DNA from 3 places in the Atlantibacter sp. genome. Region 2 is predicted to be linked to each of the others. Evidence: riboswitches for the same ligand, from Rfam matches in the RefSeq annotation. Region 2 holds a riboswitch; each other region holds the start of a gene.
The links. Region 2 has a riboswitch for thiamine pyrophosphate ahead of thiC (phosphomethylpyrimidine synthase ThiC). Riboswitches for the same ligand answer to the same signal wherever they lie in the genome.
Positions count from the first base shown of each region.

Region 1 (4,193 bases), on a different contig from region 2:
GGGCCGGGGTAAACGCTCGAAACTGGCGTTCCTGTATACCGGCCTCGCGCTCCAGCAACAGCGCGCCGAAGACCTGCTGGAGCAGGATCGCATCGATCAACTGGTGCAGATCGTTGGCGATAAAGCCGCCGTACGCCAGATGCTGATTTCCCACCTCGGACGCAGCTTCCGCCAGGGGCGCCATATCTTACGCATCCTCTATTATCGGCCATTAAAAAACCTGCTTCCGGGCAGCGCGCTCCGCCGTTCAGAGACCCATATCGTCCGGCAGATCTTTAGCGGCCTGACGCGCATAAATGAGGAAAATGGGGAAATCGAAGCCGATATCGCCCACCACTGGCAACAGCTTGGCCCGCTGCACTGGCGTTTCTTTTTGCGGCCCGGCATTCATTTTCATCATGGCCGCGAGCTGGATATGCTGGATGTGATTAGCTCGCTACAGCGCATCAATACCTTGCCGCTGTATGCCCATATCACCCGGATCGAATCCCCTACCGCCTGGACGCTGGATATTCATCTCGCCCAGCCGGATCGCTGGCTGCCGTGGCTGATGGGCAGCGTCGCGGCGATGATCCTGCCGCGCGAATGGCCGTCGATGAATAACTTCTCCAGCCGCCCGGTGGGCACTGGCCCCTACGCCGTGGTGCGCAACAATAACAACCAGCTTAAGATCCACGCCTTTGATGATTACTTCGGCTACCGGGCGCTGATCGACGAAGTCAATTTCTGGGTGCTGCCGGATCTCGGGGATGAACTGAGCAGCGGCGTGCATCTGGAATCTTCTGCCGAAGGCGAGGAAAAAGCGGTGGAAAGCCGCCTCGAAGAGGGCTGCTACTATTTGCTTTACGACCAGCGCTCCCCGCGCGGCGCACTGCCGCAGGTGAAAAACTGGCTCAGCCACGTGCTGTCGCCAGTGAATGTGCTGTGGCGGGCCAGCGAACAGCACCAGCGCTACTGGTTCCCGGCATACGGTCTGCTGCCGCGCTGGCACCACACCCACCCCTCCACCGCCAGTGAGAAACCTGCCGGGCTGGAAACCCTGACGCTGACTTTTTATCGCGAACATATCGAACACCGGGTGATCGCCGAGATCATGTCGTCCATTCTGGCGGAGCACCACGTCAGGCTGGTGATCGAGGAAGTGGACTACGATGAGTGGCATCGGGGAGAAATTGTCAGCGATATCTGGCTGAACAGCGCCAACTTCACCCTGCCGCTGGAGTTTTCCCTGTTCGCGCATCTGTTTGAAACGCCGCTGATGCAGCACTGCGTGCCTGTCGACTGGCAGGTGGATGCGCAACGCTGGCAGGCAGGCGAACTGAATCATGCGGCGTGGTGCCAGCAACTGCTTGAGCAACAGGCCATTTTGCCGCTGATCCACCACTGGCTGATGATCCAGGGCCAGCGCAGTATGCGCGGTGTGCGGATGAACACCCTCGGCTGGTTTGATTTTAAATCCGCCTGGTTTGCGCCGCCGGAGCCATAATCCTTTTAAACATTTATTAAATCATTACAATACAGTTCGTTCTCAACGGGGTGCCGCAGCAAACTGCGCGCTGAGATAATACCCGTCGAACCTGATCCGGATAACGCCGGCGAAGGGATTTGAGGCTGCCTGCTCAAAATCCTTTGCCACTTCCTTTTGAGGTGCAAAGTGTTCAAAAAATTTCTCCCATTACTGGCCCTCGCGGCCGCTCCGGTTTTCGCGAAGCCTGCGCTTACCGTGTATACCTACGACTCTTTCTCTGCTGACTGGGGCCCAGGCCCGAAAGTCAAAGCCGCGTTTGAAAAAGAGTGCGGCTGCGAACTCAAGTTCGTGGCGCTGGAAGACGGCGTCTCGCTGCTGAATCGTCTGAGGATGGAAGGCAAAAACAGCAAAGCCGATGTGATCCTCGGGCTGGACAACAACTTGCTGGAAGCGGCAACCCAAACCGGCCTGTTCGCCAAAAGCGACGTAAAAAGCGATACCGTAAACGTGCCGGGTGGCTGGCAAAATGACACCTTCGTGCCGTTTGATTACGGCTATTTCGCATTTGTGTACGACAAAACCAAACTGGCGAACCCGCCGAAAAGCCTGAAGGAGCTGGTGGAAAGCGACCAGAAATGGCGGGTGATTTACCAGGACCCGCGTACCAGTACGCCGGGCCTGGGCCTGCTGCTGTGGATGCAAAAAGTGTATGGCGATAACGCGCCGGATGCCTGGAAAAAGCTGGCGGCGAAAACCGTCACGGTCACTAAAGGCTGGAGCGAAGCCTATGGCCTGTTCCAGAAAGGCGAAAGCGATCTGGTGCTGAGCTATACCACCTCTCCGGCGTACCACATCATCGAAGAGAAAAAGGATCAATACGCCGCCGCCAACTTCAGCGAAGGACACTACTTGCAGGTGGAAGTCGCCGGGCGTCTGGCCAGCAGCAAGCAGCCGGAACTGGCGCAAAAGTTCCTGACCTTTATGGTCTCACCAGCGTTCCAGAACACCATCGCCACCGGCAACTGGATGTATCCGGTCACAGACGTCGCCCTGCCGCAGGGCTTTGAGCTGCTCACCAAACCGCAAACCACCTTGCAGTTCACGCCGCAGGAAGTCGCGTCCCAGCGCGCAAACTGGATTAATACATGGCTGCGCGCCGTCAGTCGCTAATTCCGGGCTGGCTGTGGCCGGGTGTCATCGCCGCGCTGATCATGGTGGCGGTGGCGCTGGCGGCCTTTAGCGCGCTGTGGTTCAACGCACCGCAAACGGATGGCGCAGGCTTCTGGCAGGACAGCTATCTCTGGCATGTGGTGCGCTTCTCATTCTGGCAGGCGCTGCTGTCCGCGCTGCTGTCGGTTATCCCCGCCATTCCCCTTGCCCGCGCCCTGTACCGGCGGCGTTTTCCTGGCCGCCAGGCGCTGCTACGCCTGTGCGCGATGACGTTAATTCTGCCGGTGCTGGTGGCGGTTTTCGGCCTGCTCAGCGTTTACGGGCGCACCGGCTGGCTGGCGGCGCTGTGGGCTAAACTGGGCCTGGAGTGGACCTTCTCCCCGTACGGCTTACAGGGCATTTTGCTGGCCCATGTGTTCTTTAATATGCCGATGGCGACCCGTCTGCTGCTACAAACCCTTGAGCAAATCCCCGGCGAACAGCGCCAGATTGCCGCCCAACTGGGTATGCGCGGCGGGCACTTTTTCCGGCTGGTGGAGTGGCCGTGGATCCGCCGCCAATTGCCATCGGTGGCGGCGCTGATCTTTATGCTCTGCTTCGCCAGCTTCGCCACGGTACTCTCGCTGGGCGGCGGGCCGCAGGCGACCACCATCGAACTGGCCATCTACCAGGCACTGAGTTTCGATTACGATCCGGCGCGCGCCGCACTGCTGGCGCTGATCCAGATGACCTGCTGTCTGGGGCTGGTACTGCTGAGCCAGCGCTTAGGCAAAGCCATTGCGCCGGGCGTTAATCAAATCCACGGCTGGCGCGATCCGCAGGATAGCTGGCGCAGCAAGCTGACCGATGGGCTGCTGATCGGCCTGGCGCTGATCCTGATGCTGCCGCCGCTGATGGCGGTAATCATTGACGGCCTGCAGGGCGACATCCTGCGGGTGCTATCGCAACCCATTCTCTGGGATGCGCTCTGGACCTCGCTGCGCATCGCGCTGGGCGCCGGGCTGCTGTGCGTGACGCTGACCATGATGTTGCTGTGGAGCGGGCGCGAACTGTATCTGCGCCAGCGGCGGCTGGCGGCGCAAAGCCTGGAGCTTAGCGGCATGTTGATTCTGGCCATGCCGGGCATTGTGCTGGCGACGGGTTTCTTCCTGCTGCTCAATAACACCATCGGATTGCCGGAATCGGCGGACGGCATCGTGATTTTCACTAACGCACTGATGGCGGTGCCCTATGCCCAGAAAGTGCTGGATAACCCGATGCGCGACATCGCGTTGCGTTACGGGCCGCTGTGCCAGTCGCTGGATATTCAGGGACTGAACCGCCTGAAGATTATCGAACTGCGGGCGCTGAAAAAACCGATCGCCCAGGCGATGGCCTTTGCCAGCGTGTTGTCGATTGGCGATTTCGGGGTGGTGGCGCTGTTCGGTAATGATAACTTCCGCACGCTGCCTTATTACCTGTACCAGCAGATTGGCGCATATCGCAGCGACGACGGCGCGGTGACCGCGCTGCTGCTGCTGTTACTCTGCTTTGCGCTTTTTACGGTCATTGAAAA
Region 1 covers NZ_DAMBQK010000004.1:70,105-74,297, reverse strand. Annotated here, with positions in the region: gene sgrR (HTH-type transcriptional regulator SgrR) at 1-1,486, shown strand, start outside; TPP riboswitch at 1,523-1,622, shown strand; gene thiB (thiamine ABC transporter substrate binding subunit) at 1,655-2,638, shown strand; gene thiP (thiamine/thiamine pyrophosphate ABC transporter permease ThiP) at 2,614-4,193, shown strand, end outside.
Region 1: it holds a riboswitch for thiamine pyrophosphate, as region 2 does, so the genes downstream of both, thiB (thiamine ABC transporter substrate binding subunit) here and thiC (phosphomethylpyrimidine synthase ThiC) in region 2, are expected to answer to the same signal.

Region 2 (4,193 bases):
CCAGTCCTGCGCCTGGGTAATGGCGCTGACCACCGCAATGCTGCCGACACCCGTGGCAAGCACCGCCGGGGCGCGCTCAAGCGATATACCGCCGATGGCGACCGTCGGGTAATCCCCCAGCCGCTGAACGTGGGCGGCCAGTTGTTCGAGGCCCTGCGGGGAGGAGGGCATCTGCTTGGTTTGGGTAGGGAACACGTGCCCGAGGGCGATATAAGAGGGCTGCGCCTTCAGCGCGATGTCGATTTCCATATCATCATGGGTAGAAACGCCAAGCCGTAAACCGGCGGCGCGAATCGCCTCAAGATCGGTGGTTTCCAGATCTTCCTGGCCCAGATGCACGCCGTACACCTGGTGCTTAACCGCCAACCGCCAGTAGTCATTGATAAACAGTCTCGCCTGATAGCGATGGCCTAACGCGATGGCGTCAATAATGTCGCCTTCGACCTCTTCGTCTTGCTTATCTTTGATGCGCAACTGTAAGGTGCGGACGCCCGCGTCAAGCAGACGAGCTATCCACTCGACGCTATCCACGACCGGGTATAAACCCAGCCGTTTTGGCACCGACGGAAACAGTGGCTGAACCATTACGCTTCCTCCTGACGCAGATAAATTTCGCCGCCCCGGGCGCGGAAGTTATTCGCCATATCGCTGAGGCCCGCCTCCCGCTCCTGCGCCGCCGCGTAGTCGCGCACTTCCTGGGTGATTTTCATCGAGCAGAATTTCGGACCGCACATCGAGCAGAAGTGGGCGACTTTGCCGGACTCCTGCGGCAGGGTTTCATCGTGCCAGGCGCGGGCGGTAAACGGGTCCAGCGCCAGGTTAAACTGATCTTCCCAGCGGAATTCGAAGCGCGCTTTCGACATGGCGTTATCGCGGATCTGCGCGCCGGGATGGCCTTTGGCGAGGTCGGCAGCGTGGGCGGCGATTTTATAGGTTATCAGCCCCTGCTTAACGTCTTCTTTGTTGGGCAAGCCGAGATGCTCTTTCGGCGTGACGTAGCACAGCATCGCGCAGCCGAACCAGCCGATCATTGCCGCGCCAATGCCTGAGGTGAAATGGTCGTAGCCCGGTGCGATATCGGTGGTCAGTGGACCCAGAGTATAGAACGGCGCTTCGTGGCAGTGCTCCAGCTCTTCGGTCATATTGCGGCGGATCATCTGCATCGGCACGTGGCCCGGGCCTTCAATCATCACCTGCACATCGTATTCCCAGGCGATTTTGGTTAGCTCGCCCAGAGTATGCAGCTCGGCAAACTGCGCTTCGTCGTTGGCATCCTGAATTGAGCCAGGACGCAGGCCGTCGCCCAGCGAGAGCGAGACGTCATAAGCGGCGCAGATTTCGCAGATCTCGCGGAAATGCTGATACAAGAAATTCTCCTGATGATGGGAGAGGCACCACTTCGCCATGATCGAGCCGCCGCGCGAGACAATCCCGGTCAGGCGCCTGGCGGTCATCGGCACATAGCGCAGCAGTACGCCCGCGTGGATGGTGAAATAATCCACGCCCTGTTCGGCCTGCTCAATCAGCGTGTCGCGGAACATCTCCCAGTTGAGGTTTTCGGCGATGCCGTTCACTTTCTCCAGCGCCTGGTAAATCGGCACCGTACCGATCGGCACCGGGCTGTTACGCAGGATCCATTCGCGCGTTTCGTGAATATAGCGGCCCGTGGAGAGGTCCATTACCGTGTCCGCGCCCCAGCGTGTGGCCCAGACCAGTTTTTCCACTTCTTCTTCAATAGAGGAGGTCACGGCGGAGTTGCCGATATTGGCATTCACTTTCACCAGGAAATTGCGCCCGATAATCATCGGTTCCAGTTCCGGGTGGTTGATGTTGGCAGGGATAATGGCGCGCCCGGCGGCCACTTCATCCCGGACAAACTCCGGCGTGATGTTGTCCGGCAACTGTGCGCCAAAACCGACGCCCGGATGCTGCTGGCGCAGTACGGCGGTGCGAATGCGTTCCCGGCCCATGTTTTCACGGATAGCGATAAACTCCATTTCCGGCGTCACGATGCCCTGACGCGCGTAGTGCAGTTGCGTCACGCGGCGGCCTGCTTTGGCGCGTTGCGGCGTTAACAGGCCGGTAAAACGCAGCGCATCCAGCCCTTCATCCGCCAGGCGTTCGCGGGTATAGGTGGAGCTTAAGGAGGCCAGGGATTCGGTGTCGTTGCGTTCGGCAATCCAGCGGCTACGCAGCTTGCCAAGACCGGCGTGGACGTCAATCTGCACAGCCGGGTCGCCATAAGGACCGGACGTGTCATATACCGGCACCGGCTCATTAGGTTCATAGCGCGGTGCATCCTGGTTGCCGCCCGTCAGCGTCGGGCTGAGCTGGATTTCACGCATTGGCACCCGGATGTCGTCACATGAGCCTGCAAGGTAGATGCGTGACGAATTCGGGAAAGCGGTGCCTTCCAGGGTATCGATAAAGTGTTGGGCCTGTGCGCGGGTTTCGCGACGGTTGGGTTTAGTAGTAACAGACATAGCGCGTTCCAGTTAATCAGCAGGAAAGGGCTTGTCAGAACAACGGAGGGAGTAACAAAACCTGAGCGTTTAAGGTGCGGCAGCCCGTTAAAAACGGTGCGCCACGGCGCAGGTCTATGCTGAATTACTCTTGTTCCCTTCGCAGGTATTAACCTGATCAGGTTCCGCGGATCCCGAATTAACGGTCTCAGCCCGTGCTTGCGCACTGGGCACTCCGACAAGAAAAACCTTGATTACCGGCGGTGACCGTAAGCAATCAAGGGCATAAATAAACTACGCGTTAACGATCCGGAGTTCAAGCCGGACGTGCAACCGCGGTGTCATCGTTGGCGCTTTCTTTCAGATTGTTATCAAACGCCAGAACGATAAGCTTGTCTTCCAGCGCGAAACGCGAGGCCATCGCTTCGCCGATATCCGACAGCGCAGTCTGGAATTCCAGGCAGTTATCATGGTCGATAGCACTTTCCAGGTGGGTATCGTAATAATCCATAATTTCCTGGGTATTCGCTTCCAGAAGGGGGTAGATTTGAGTGGCGGCTAACAGCGGGTTAGTGCCTTCCATTTCGCTGGTGATGCGCTCATAAATATTGAAATGACCCGCGGACAGATAATCCACCAGAGCGTGGCAAAAATCATCCAGCGCTTTTTCATCTAACGCGGTAACCGCTTCTTTTCCCGGTTTAATGCCCACTAATTTGTAATAGGAGACCAACAGGTGGTTGCGGGCATTCAGCCAGTAATCGACCAGTTCGTTACTACCACCGACGCGCTCTGTCAGGCTCTTCAGCTGATTTAGCATGATTGACTCCGTAAGATATAAAATTTAATTGTCCAACAACCCAAAAATGTAAAAATAATGTTAACAACATGCCAGCGAAGCTGAGGTAGTGCAACCGATTATGGAACGGCTATTACAAAAAATAGACCATGGCTGGTGGATAGTCAGCCATGAACAAAAATTATGGTTACCAAAGGGAGAGTTGCCTCACGGTAATGCAGAAAATTTCGGCCTGACCGGACAAATGGCGGCGCAAATTGGTGAGTGGCAAGGCGAGCCGGTGTGGCTGGTCCGCCAGGCCAAACGCCAGGATATGGGCTCGGTTCGCCAGGTCATCGATCTCGACGCCGGGCTGTTTCAACTGGCGGGCAGAGGGGTGCAATTAGCGGATTTTTATCGTGCCCACAAATTCTGCGGCTACTGCGGCCATGAGATGCATCCCAGCAAAACCGAATGGGCGATGCTGTGTCATCACTGCCGTCAGCGATATTACCCGCAAATTTCCCCTTGCATCATTGTGGCAATTCGCCACCAGGATAAAATCCTGCTGGCTCAACACACCCGTCACCGCAACGGCTTGTATACCGTGTTAGCCGGTTTTGTCGAAGTGGGCGAAACCCTGGAACAGGCGGTGGCGCGGGAAGTGATGGAGGAGAGCGGGATCACCGTGAAGAACTTGCGTTACGTGACTTCACAGCCCTGGCCTTTCCCGCAGTCGCTGATGACCGCGTTTATGGCGGAATACCACAGCGGTGAGCTGAAGATCGACCCCAAAGAATTGCTGGACGCAGGCTGGTATCGCTTTGACGATTTGCCCCTGTTGCCGCCGCCGGGCACCGTTGCCCGCCGCTTAATTGAAGATACGGTGGCGCTGTGCCGGGCAGAGTACGGCTCGTGATACACTGGCCCCTTGTCGCTTAAGGAAATGCAAA
Region 2 covers NZ_DAMBQK010000037.1:20,887-25,079, forward strand. Annotated here, with positions in the region: gene thiE (thiamine phosphate synthase) at 1-585, opposite strand, end outside; gene thiC (phosphomethylpyrimidine synthase ThiC) at 585-2,483, opposite strand; TPP riboswitch at 2,601-2,710, opposite strand; gene rsd (sigma D regulator) at 2,779-3,282, opposite strand; gene nudC (NAD(+) diphosphatase) at 3,383-4,159, shown strand.

Region 3 (4,193 bases), on a different contig from region 2:
AAAAGCCTGTTCGACGCTGGCGTACAGCGTCTGGTCATAGGTATTCGGGTAGCTCAGGGTTTCGTTGTGGTTAAGCTTCACCAAAAACGGAATGCGGTGGGCATAGCGGCGCGACACCGAGGCCAGCACGCCATAGGTTGACGCAACACAGTTACAGCCCGCTTCAATCGCCAGTTCAACGATGTTCTTCGGATCGAAATAGAGCGGGTTGGCAGCAAACGAGGCGCCTGCCGAATGCTCTACGCCCTGGTCAACCGGCAGAATAGACAGGTAACCCGTCCCTGCCAGCCGCCCGGTGTTGTAGAGGGTTTGCATGTTTCGCAGCACCGCAGGCGGGCGGTTGTTGTCAACCATCACTCGGTCGACATAATCCGCACCGGGCAGGTAAAGATTGTCTGCCGGAATGGTCATACAACGATGCTGTAACAGGCTATCGGCCTCTTTGCCAAGCAACTGCGCAATATCAGTCATAATACGCTCCCGTAAGGTCCTCTGTGAGGTGAGAAGTTCCATGCCCGCAAGGGCGCGGGCAGCACTAAGTCTGATACGCAAACGGGTAATTTTCCACCATCTGGCGCAGTTTTCGCCTGTATCCTTTCAGCTCACAGAATGAAAAACTACCTTAACGGCAATCACTTAGATGAAGCGCATTACCACCAGGCGTGAAAATGATGAACCGGGCCGATGCCCTGTCCCACTTCCAGCGAGTCCGCCGCCGCCAGCGCCGCCGACAGCCAGGCTTTGGCTTCCACCACCGTATCCGCCCAGTTTTGATGGCGCGGGCGCAACGCCGCCAGCGCCGCCGACAACGTACAGCCGGTGCCGTGGGTGTTTTTAGTGGCGATGCGCGGCGCGGTAAAGCGTGTTGCACTATCGCGGGTAAACAGCCAGTCGGGGCTTTCCGGGTCGTCGAGATGACCGCCTTTCATCAGCACCGCTTCACAGCCGAGTGCCAGCAGCGCTTCACCCTGATGGTGCATCTCCTGCTCGTTGCGGGCATGGGGCGTATCCAGCAGCGCGGCGGCTTCGGGTAAGTTTGGCGTGATCAGCGCGACGTGGGGCAATAGCCGCTCACGCAGGGTCGCCACCGCCGATGGCGACAGCAGCGGATCCCCGCTCTTCGCCAGCATCACCGTGTCCAGCACCACATTGGCAACCCGATAATGCGTCAGCCGTTCGGCCACGGCATCGACGATATCCGTTTCCGCCAGCATGCCGATTTTCACGGTATCAATACGTAAATCGCTGAACACGGAATCAAGCTGCGCCGCCACGAAATGCGGCTCAATGCGACAAACCGACTGCACGCCGCAGGTGTTTTGCGCCACCAGCGCGGTGATCACCGTCGCGCCATAAGCGCCCAGCGCGGAAAAGGTTTTTAAATCTGCCTGGATACCCGCGCCGCCGCTGGGATCGGTACCGGCAATGGTCAATGCGTTAATGCGTTTCATCGTGCCGCCTCCTTGTGCAGGAGAGACAGCGCGTCGAGAAAAGCGGCCGGAAAGCTGCCCGGCCCCTGGCATTGCGTAGCCGCCCGCTTGCCGGCCTGGGCGAAAATTCCGCAGGACGCCGCGACGTTGTCCAGCCGCGAACCCGGCAAGGCGCAGGCTGTGGCGACCACCGCCGATAAGGCGCAGCCGGTGCCTACCACTCGCGTCATCAGCGGGTCGCCGCCGGTAACCGCCAGGGTACGCTCGCCATCAGTGACGTAATCCACCTCGCCGGTCACCGCCACTATCGCCCCGGTTTGCCGGGCCAGTTCGCAGGCCGCGCTTAACGCTTCCTGCGCACCCTGGGTGGTATCCACGCCGCGCCCGCCTGCGCCATTACCCGCCAGCGCGAGGATTTCCGAAGCGTTACCGCGGATAGCCGCAGGTTTCTGAGCGAGGATCTCCCGGGCAAAGCGGCTGCGAAACGCCAGCGGGCCTACGGCAACCGGGTCGAGCGTCCAGGGTTTGCCCGCGCGGTTAGCGCCGTCAATCGCCGCCCGCATCGCCAGCGCCTGTTCCCGGGTCAGCGTGCCGATATTGATCAGCAGCGCATCGGCAATGGCGCTAAACGCCAGCGCTTCTTCGTGATCCACCACCATAGCGGGGGACGCGCCTACGGCGAGCAGCACGTTGGCAGTAAAAGACTGCACGACTTGATTGGTAAGACAGTGAACGAGTGGCGAATGTGCGGCCAGCAGGCTGGCGACGTGCGCGGTATGCGCGGGGGAAAGCAGGTCAGGTTGCATGTTTCGCTCCTGCCAGGCTGTGAAGAAGGGATACCCGGCAGGTATCTGACTTCCCTACGCTGGCATTATCCAGATCAGGTGGTACGGGTATTTCTCAGCCTTCACAAAGAAGGGCACCCCGAGTCAAGTTACGCATGAAGGATAAGGAAGCGCCTTTTCAAAAGCAAGCCTTGCGCGGACGGGGCGTGAGCGGCAAAAGAAAAAGCCAGAGTTTCCCCTGGCTTTTCGTTTTCATAGTAATCAGGACAGCGCTTCAACCGGCTCCGGCTGCGCGCGGGCGCGCCACAGCACAATCCAGCGTTGGATAGAGGAAATCATAATCACCAGCCCCAGCACCACCATAATGATGGAAATCGTGCCGTTGAAGATGTTGAAGCCTTTGGCCGCAGAGTTGAAATAGACGTTTTTCACCATCCAGTACGCCGCGTAGTTTACGGTGATGTACAGGTAGGAGAGCGGTACCAGGCAGGTCAGCGCATACCAGCGTTTTTTCGACATCCGCATGATGATGGTCGCGCCAATCATCAGGCCAATCGACGCCATCAGCTGGTTAGAGACGCCAAACAGCGCCCAGACGGAGTTGATATCGCCGGAATTCAGTAGGTAGCCCCACAGTAAGCAGGCAACGATGCTGCAACCAATCGCGCCAGGCATCCAGTTGGTGCGTTTCAGCGGAGCCCACAGGTCGCCGAAGAAATCTTGCAGCAAATAGCGCGCCACGCGGGTACCGGAGTCAACCGCCGTGAGGATAAATACCGCTTCGAACATCACCACAAACTGGAAGAAGTAAGACGCCAGATTGCTGAACCACGGAATGCGGGTAAAAATGTCCGCCATGCCTACCGCCAGGGTTACTGCCCCGCCGGTACGCCCGTATAAATCCAGACCAATTTCTTCGCTCAGTTTCGGCAGGTTAACCACATCCATACCCAGACCGGCAAACACCTGCGGCGCGGAGTTGATGGCGAAGTAGTCCGCCGGATGCAGCGCGGTAGCGGCGATCAGGGCCATGACGCCCACCACGCATTCAGCGCACATGGCACCGAACGCGACCGGCAGGATATCATTCCATTTGTCGATCTGTTTCGGCGTGGTGCCGGAACCGATAAACGCATGGAAACCAGAGATCGCGCCACAGGCGATGGTGATGGAGATAAACGGCCAGACCGGACCGGCCAGCACCGGACCGTTACCGTGGATGAACTGCGTCACCGCCGGGAACTGGATTTCCGGGTTAATAAACACCACGCCAATCACCAGCGCGCCAAACACGCCGATTTTCATAAAGCTGGACAGGTAACCGCGCGGGGTTAACAGCATCCAGACCGGCAATGCGGTGGCGAAGAAGGCGTAGAACGGCAGCACCAGGCTGACGGTTGAGGCTTTCAGGCTCAGCCATTCGCCAAACGCAGAAGCCTGGATGTACGGCCCGGCGATCACACAGCCGAAAATCACCAGAATACCGACCCAGGTCGCGCCACGCATGCTACCGGTGAAACGCTCCCACAGGCCAACACCAATCGCGACAGGGATAGTCATAAACACCGCGAAGGTGCCCCACGGGTTACGCTCCAGAGCATGAACCACCACCATGGAGAGCCCCGCCATCGTGATGGTGATGATAAACAGCATCGCCAGGCCCGTACACCAGCCCGCAACCGGGCCAAGCTCGGATTTCGCCACTTCAGACAGGGATTTGCCCTGATGCTTCATGGAGGCGAACAGCACCACGGTATCGTGTACCGCGCCGCCCACCACGCAGCCCACCAGCAGCCACAGGAACCCAGGGAAATAACCGTACTGGGCAGCCAGCACCGGCCCTACCAGCGGGCCTGCGGCGGCGATAGCGGCAAAGTGGCTGCCGAAGTTCACCCATTTTTTAGTCGGGACGTAGTCTTTGCCGTCCTCATAAACATGCGAAGGGGTAACCTCGCTGTCATCTGCGTTCAGTACCTTA
Region 3 covers NZ_DAMBQK010000001.1:270,046-274,238, reverse strand. Annotated here, with positions in the region: gene fbaB (class I fructose-bisphosphate aldolase) at 1-471, opposite strand, end outside; gene thiD (bifunctional hydroxymethylpyrimidine kinase/phosphomethylpyrimidine kinase) at 651-1,451, opposite strand; gene thiM (hydroxyethylthiazole kinase) at 1,448-2,236, opposite strand; TPP riboswitch at 2,271-2,367, opposite strand; gene RT120_RS01250 (carbon starvation protein A) at 2,477-4,193, opposite strand, start outside.
Region 3: it holds a riboswitch for thiamine pyrophosphate, as region 2 does, so the genes downstream of both, thiM (hydroxyethylthiazole kinase) here and thiC (phosphomethylpyrimidine synthase ThiC) in region 2, are expected to answer to the same signal.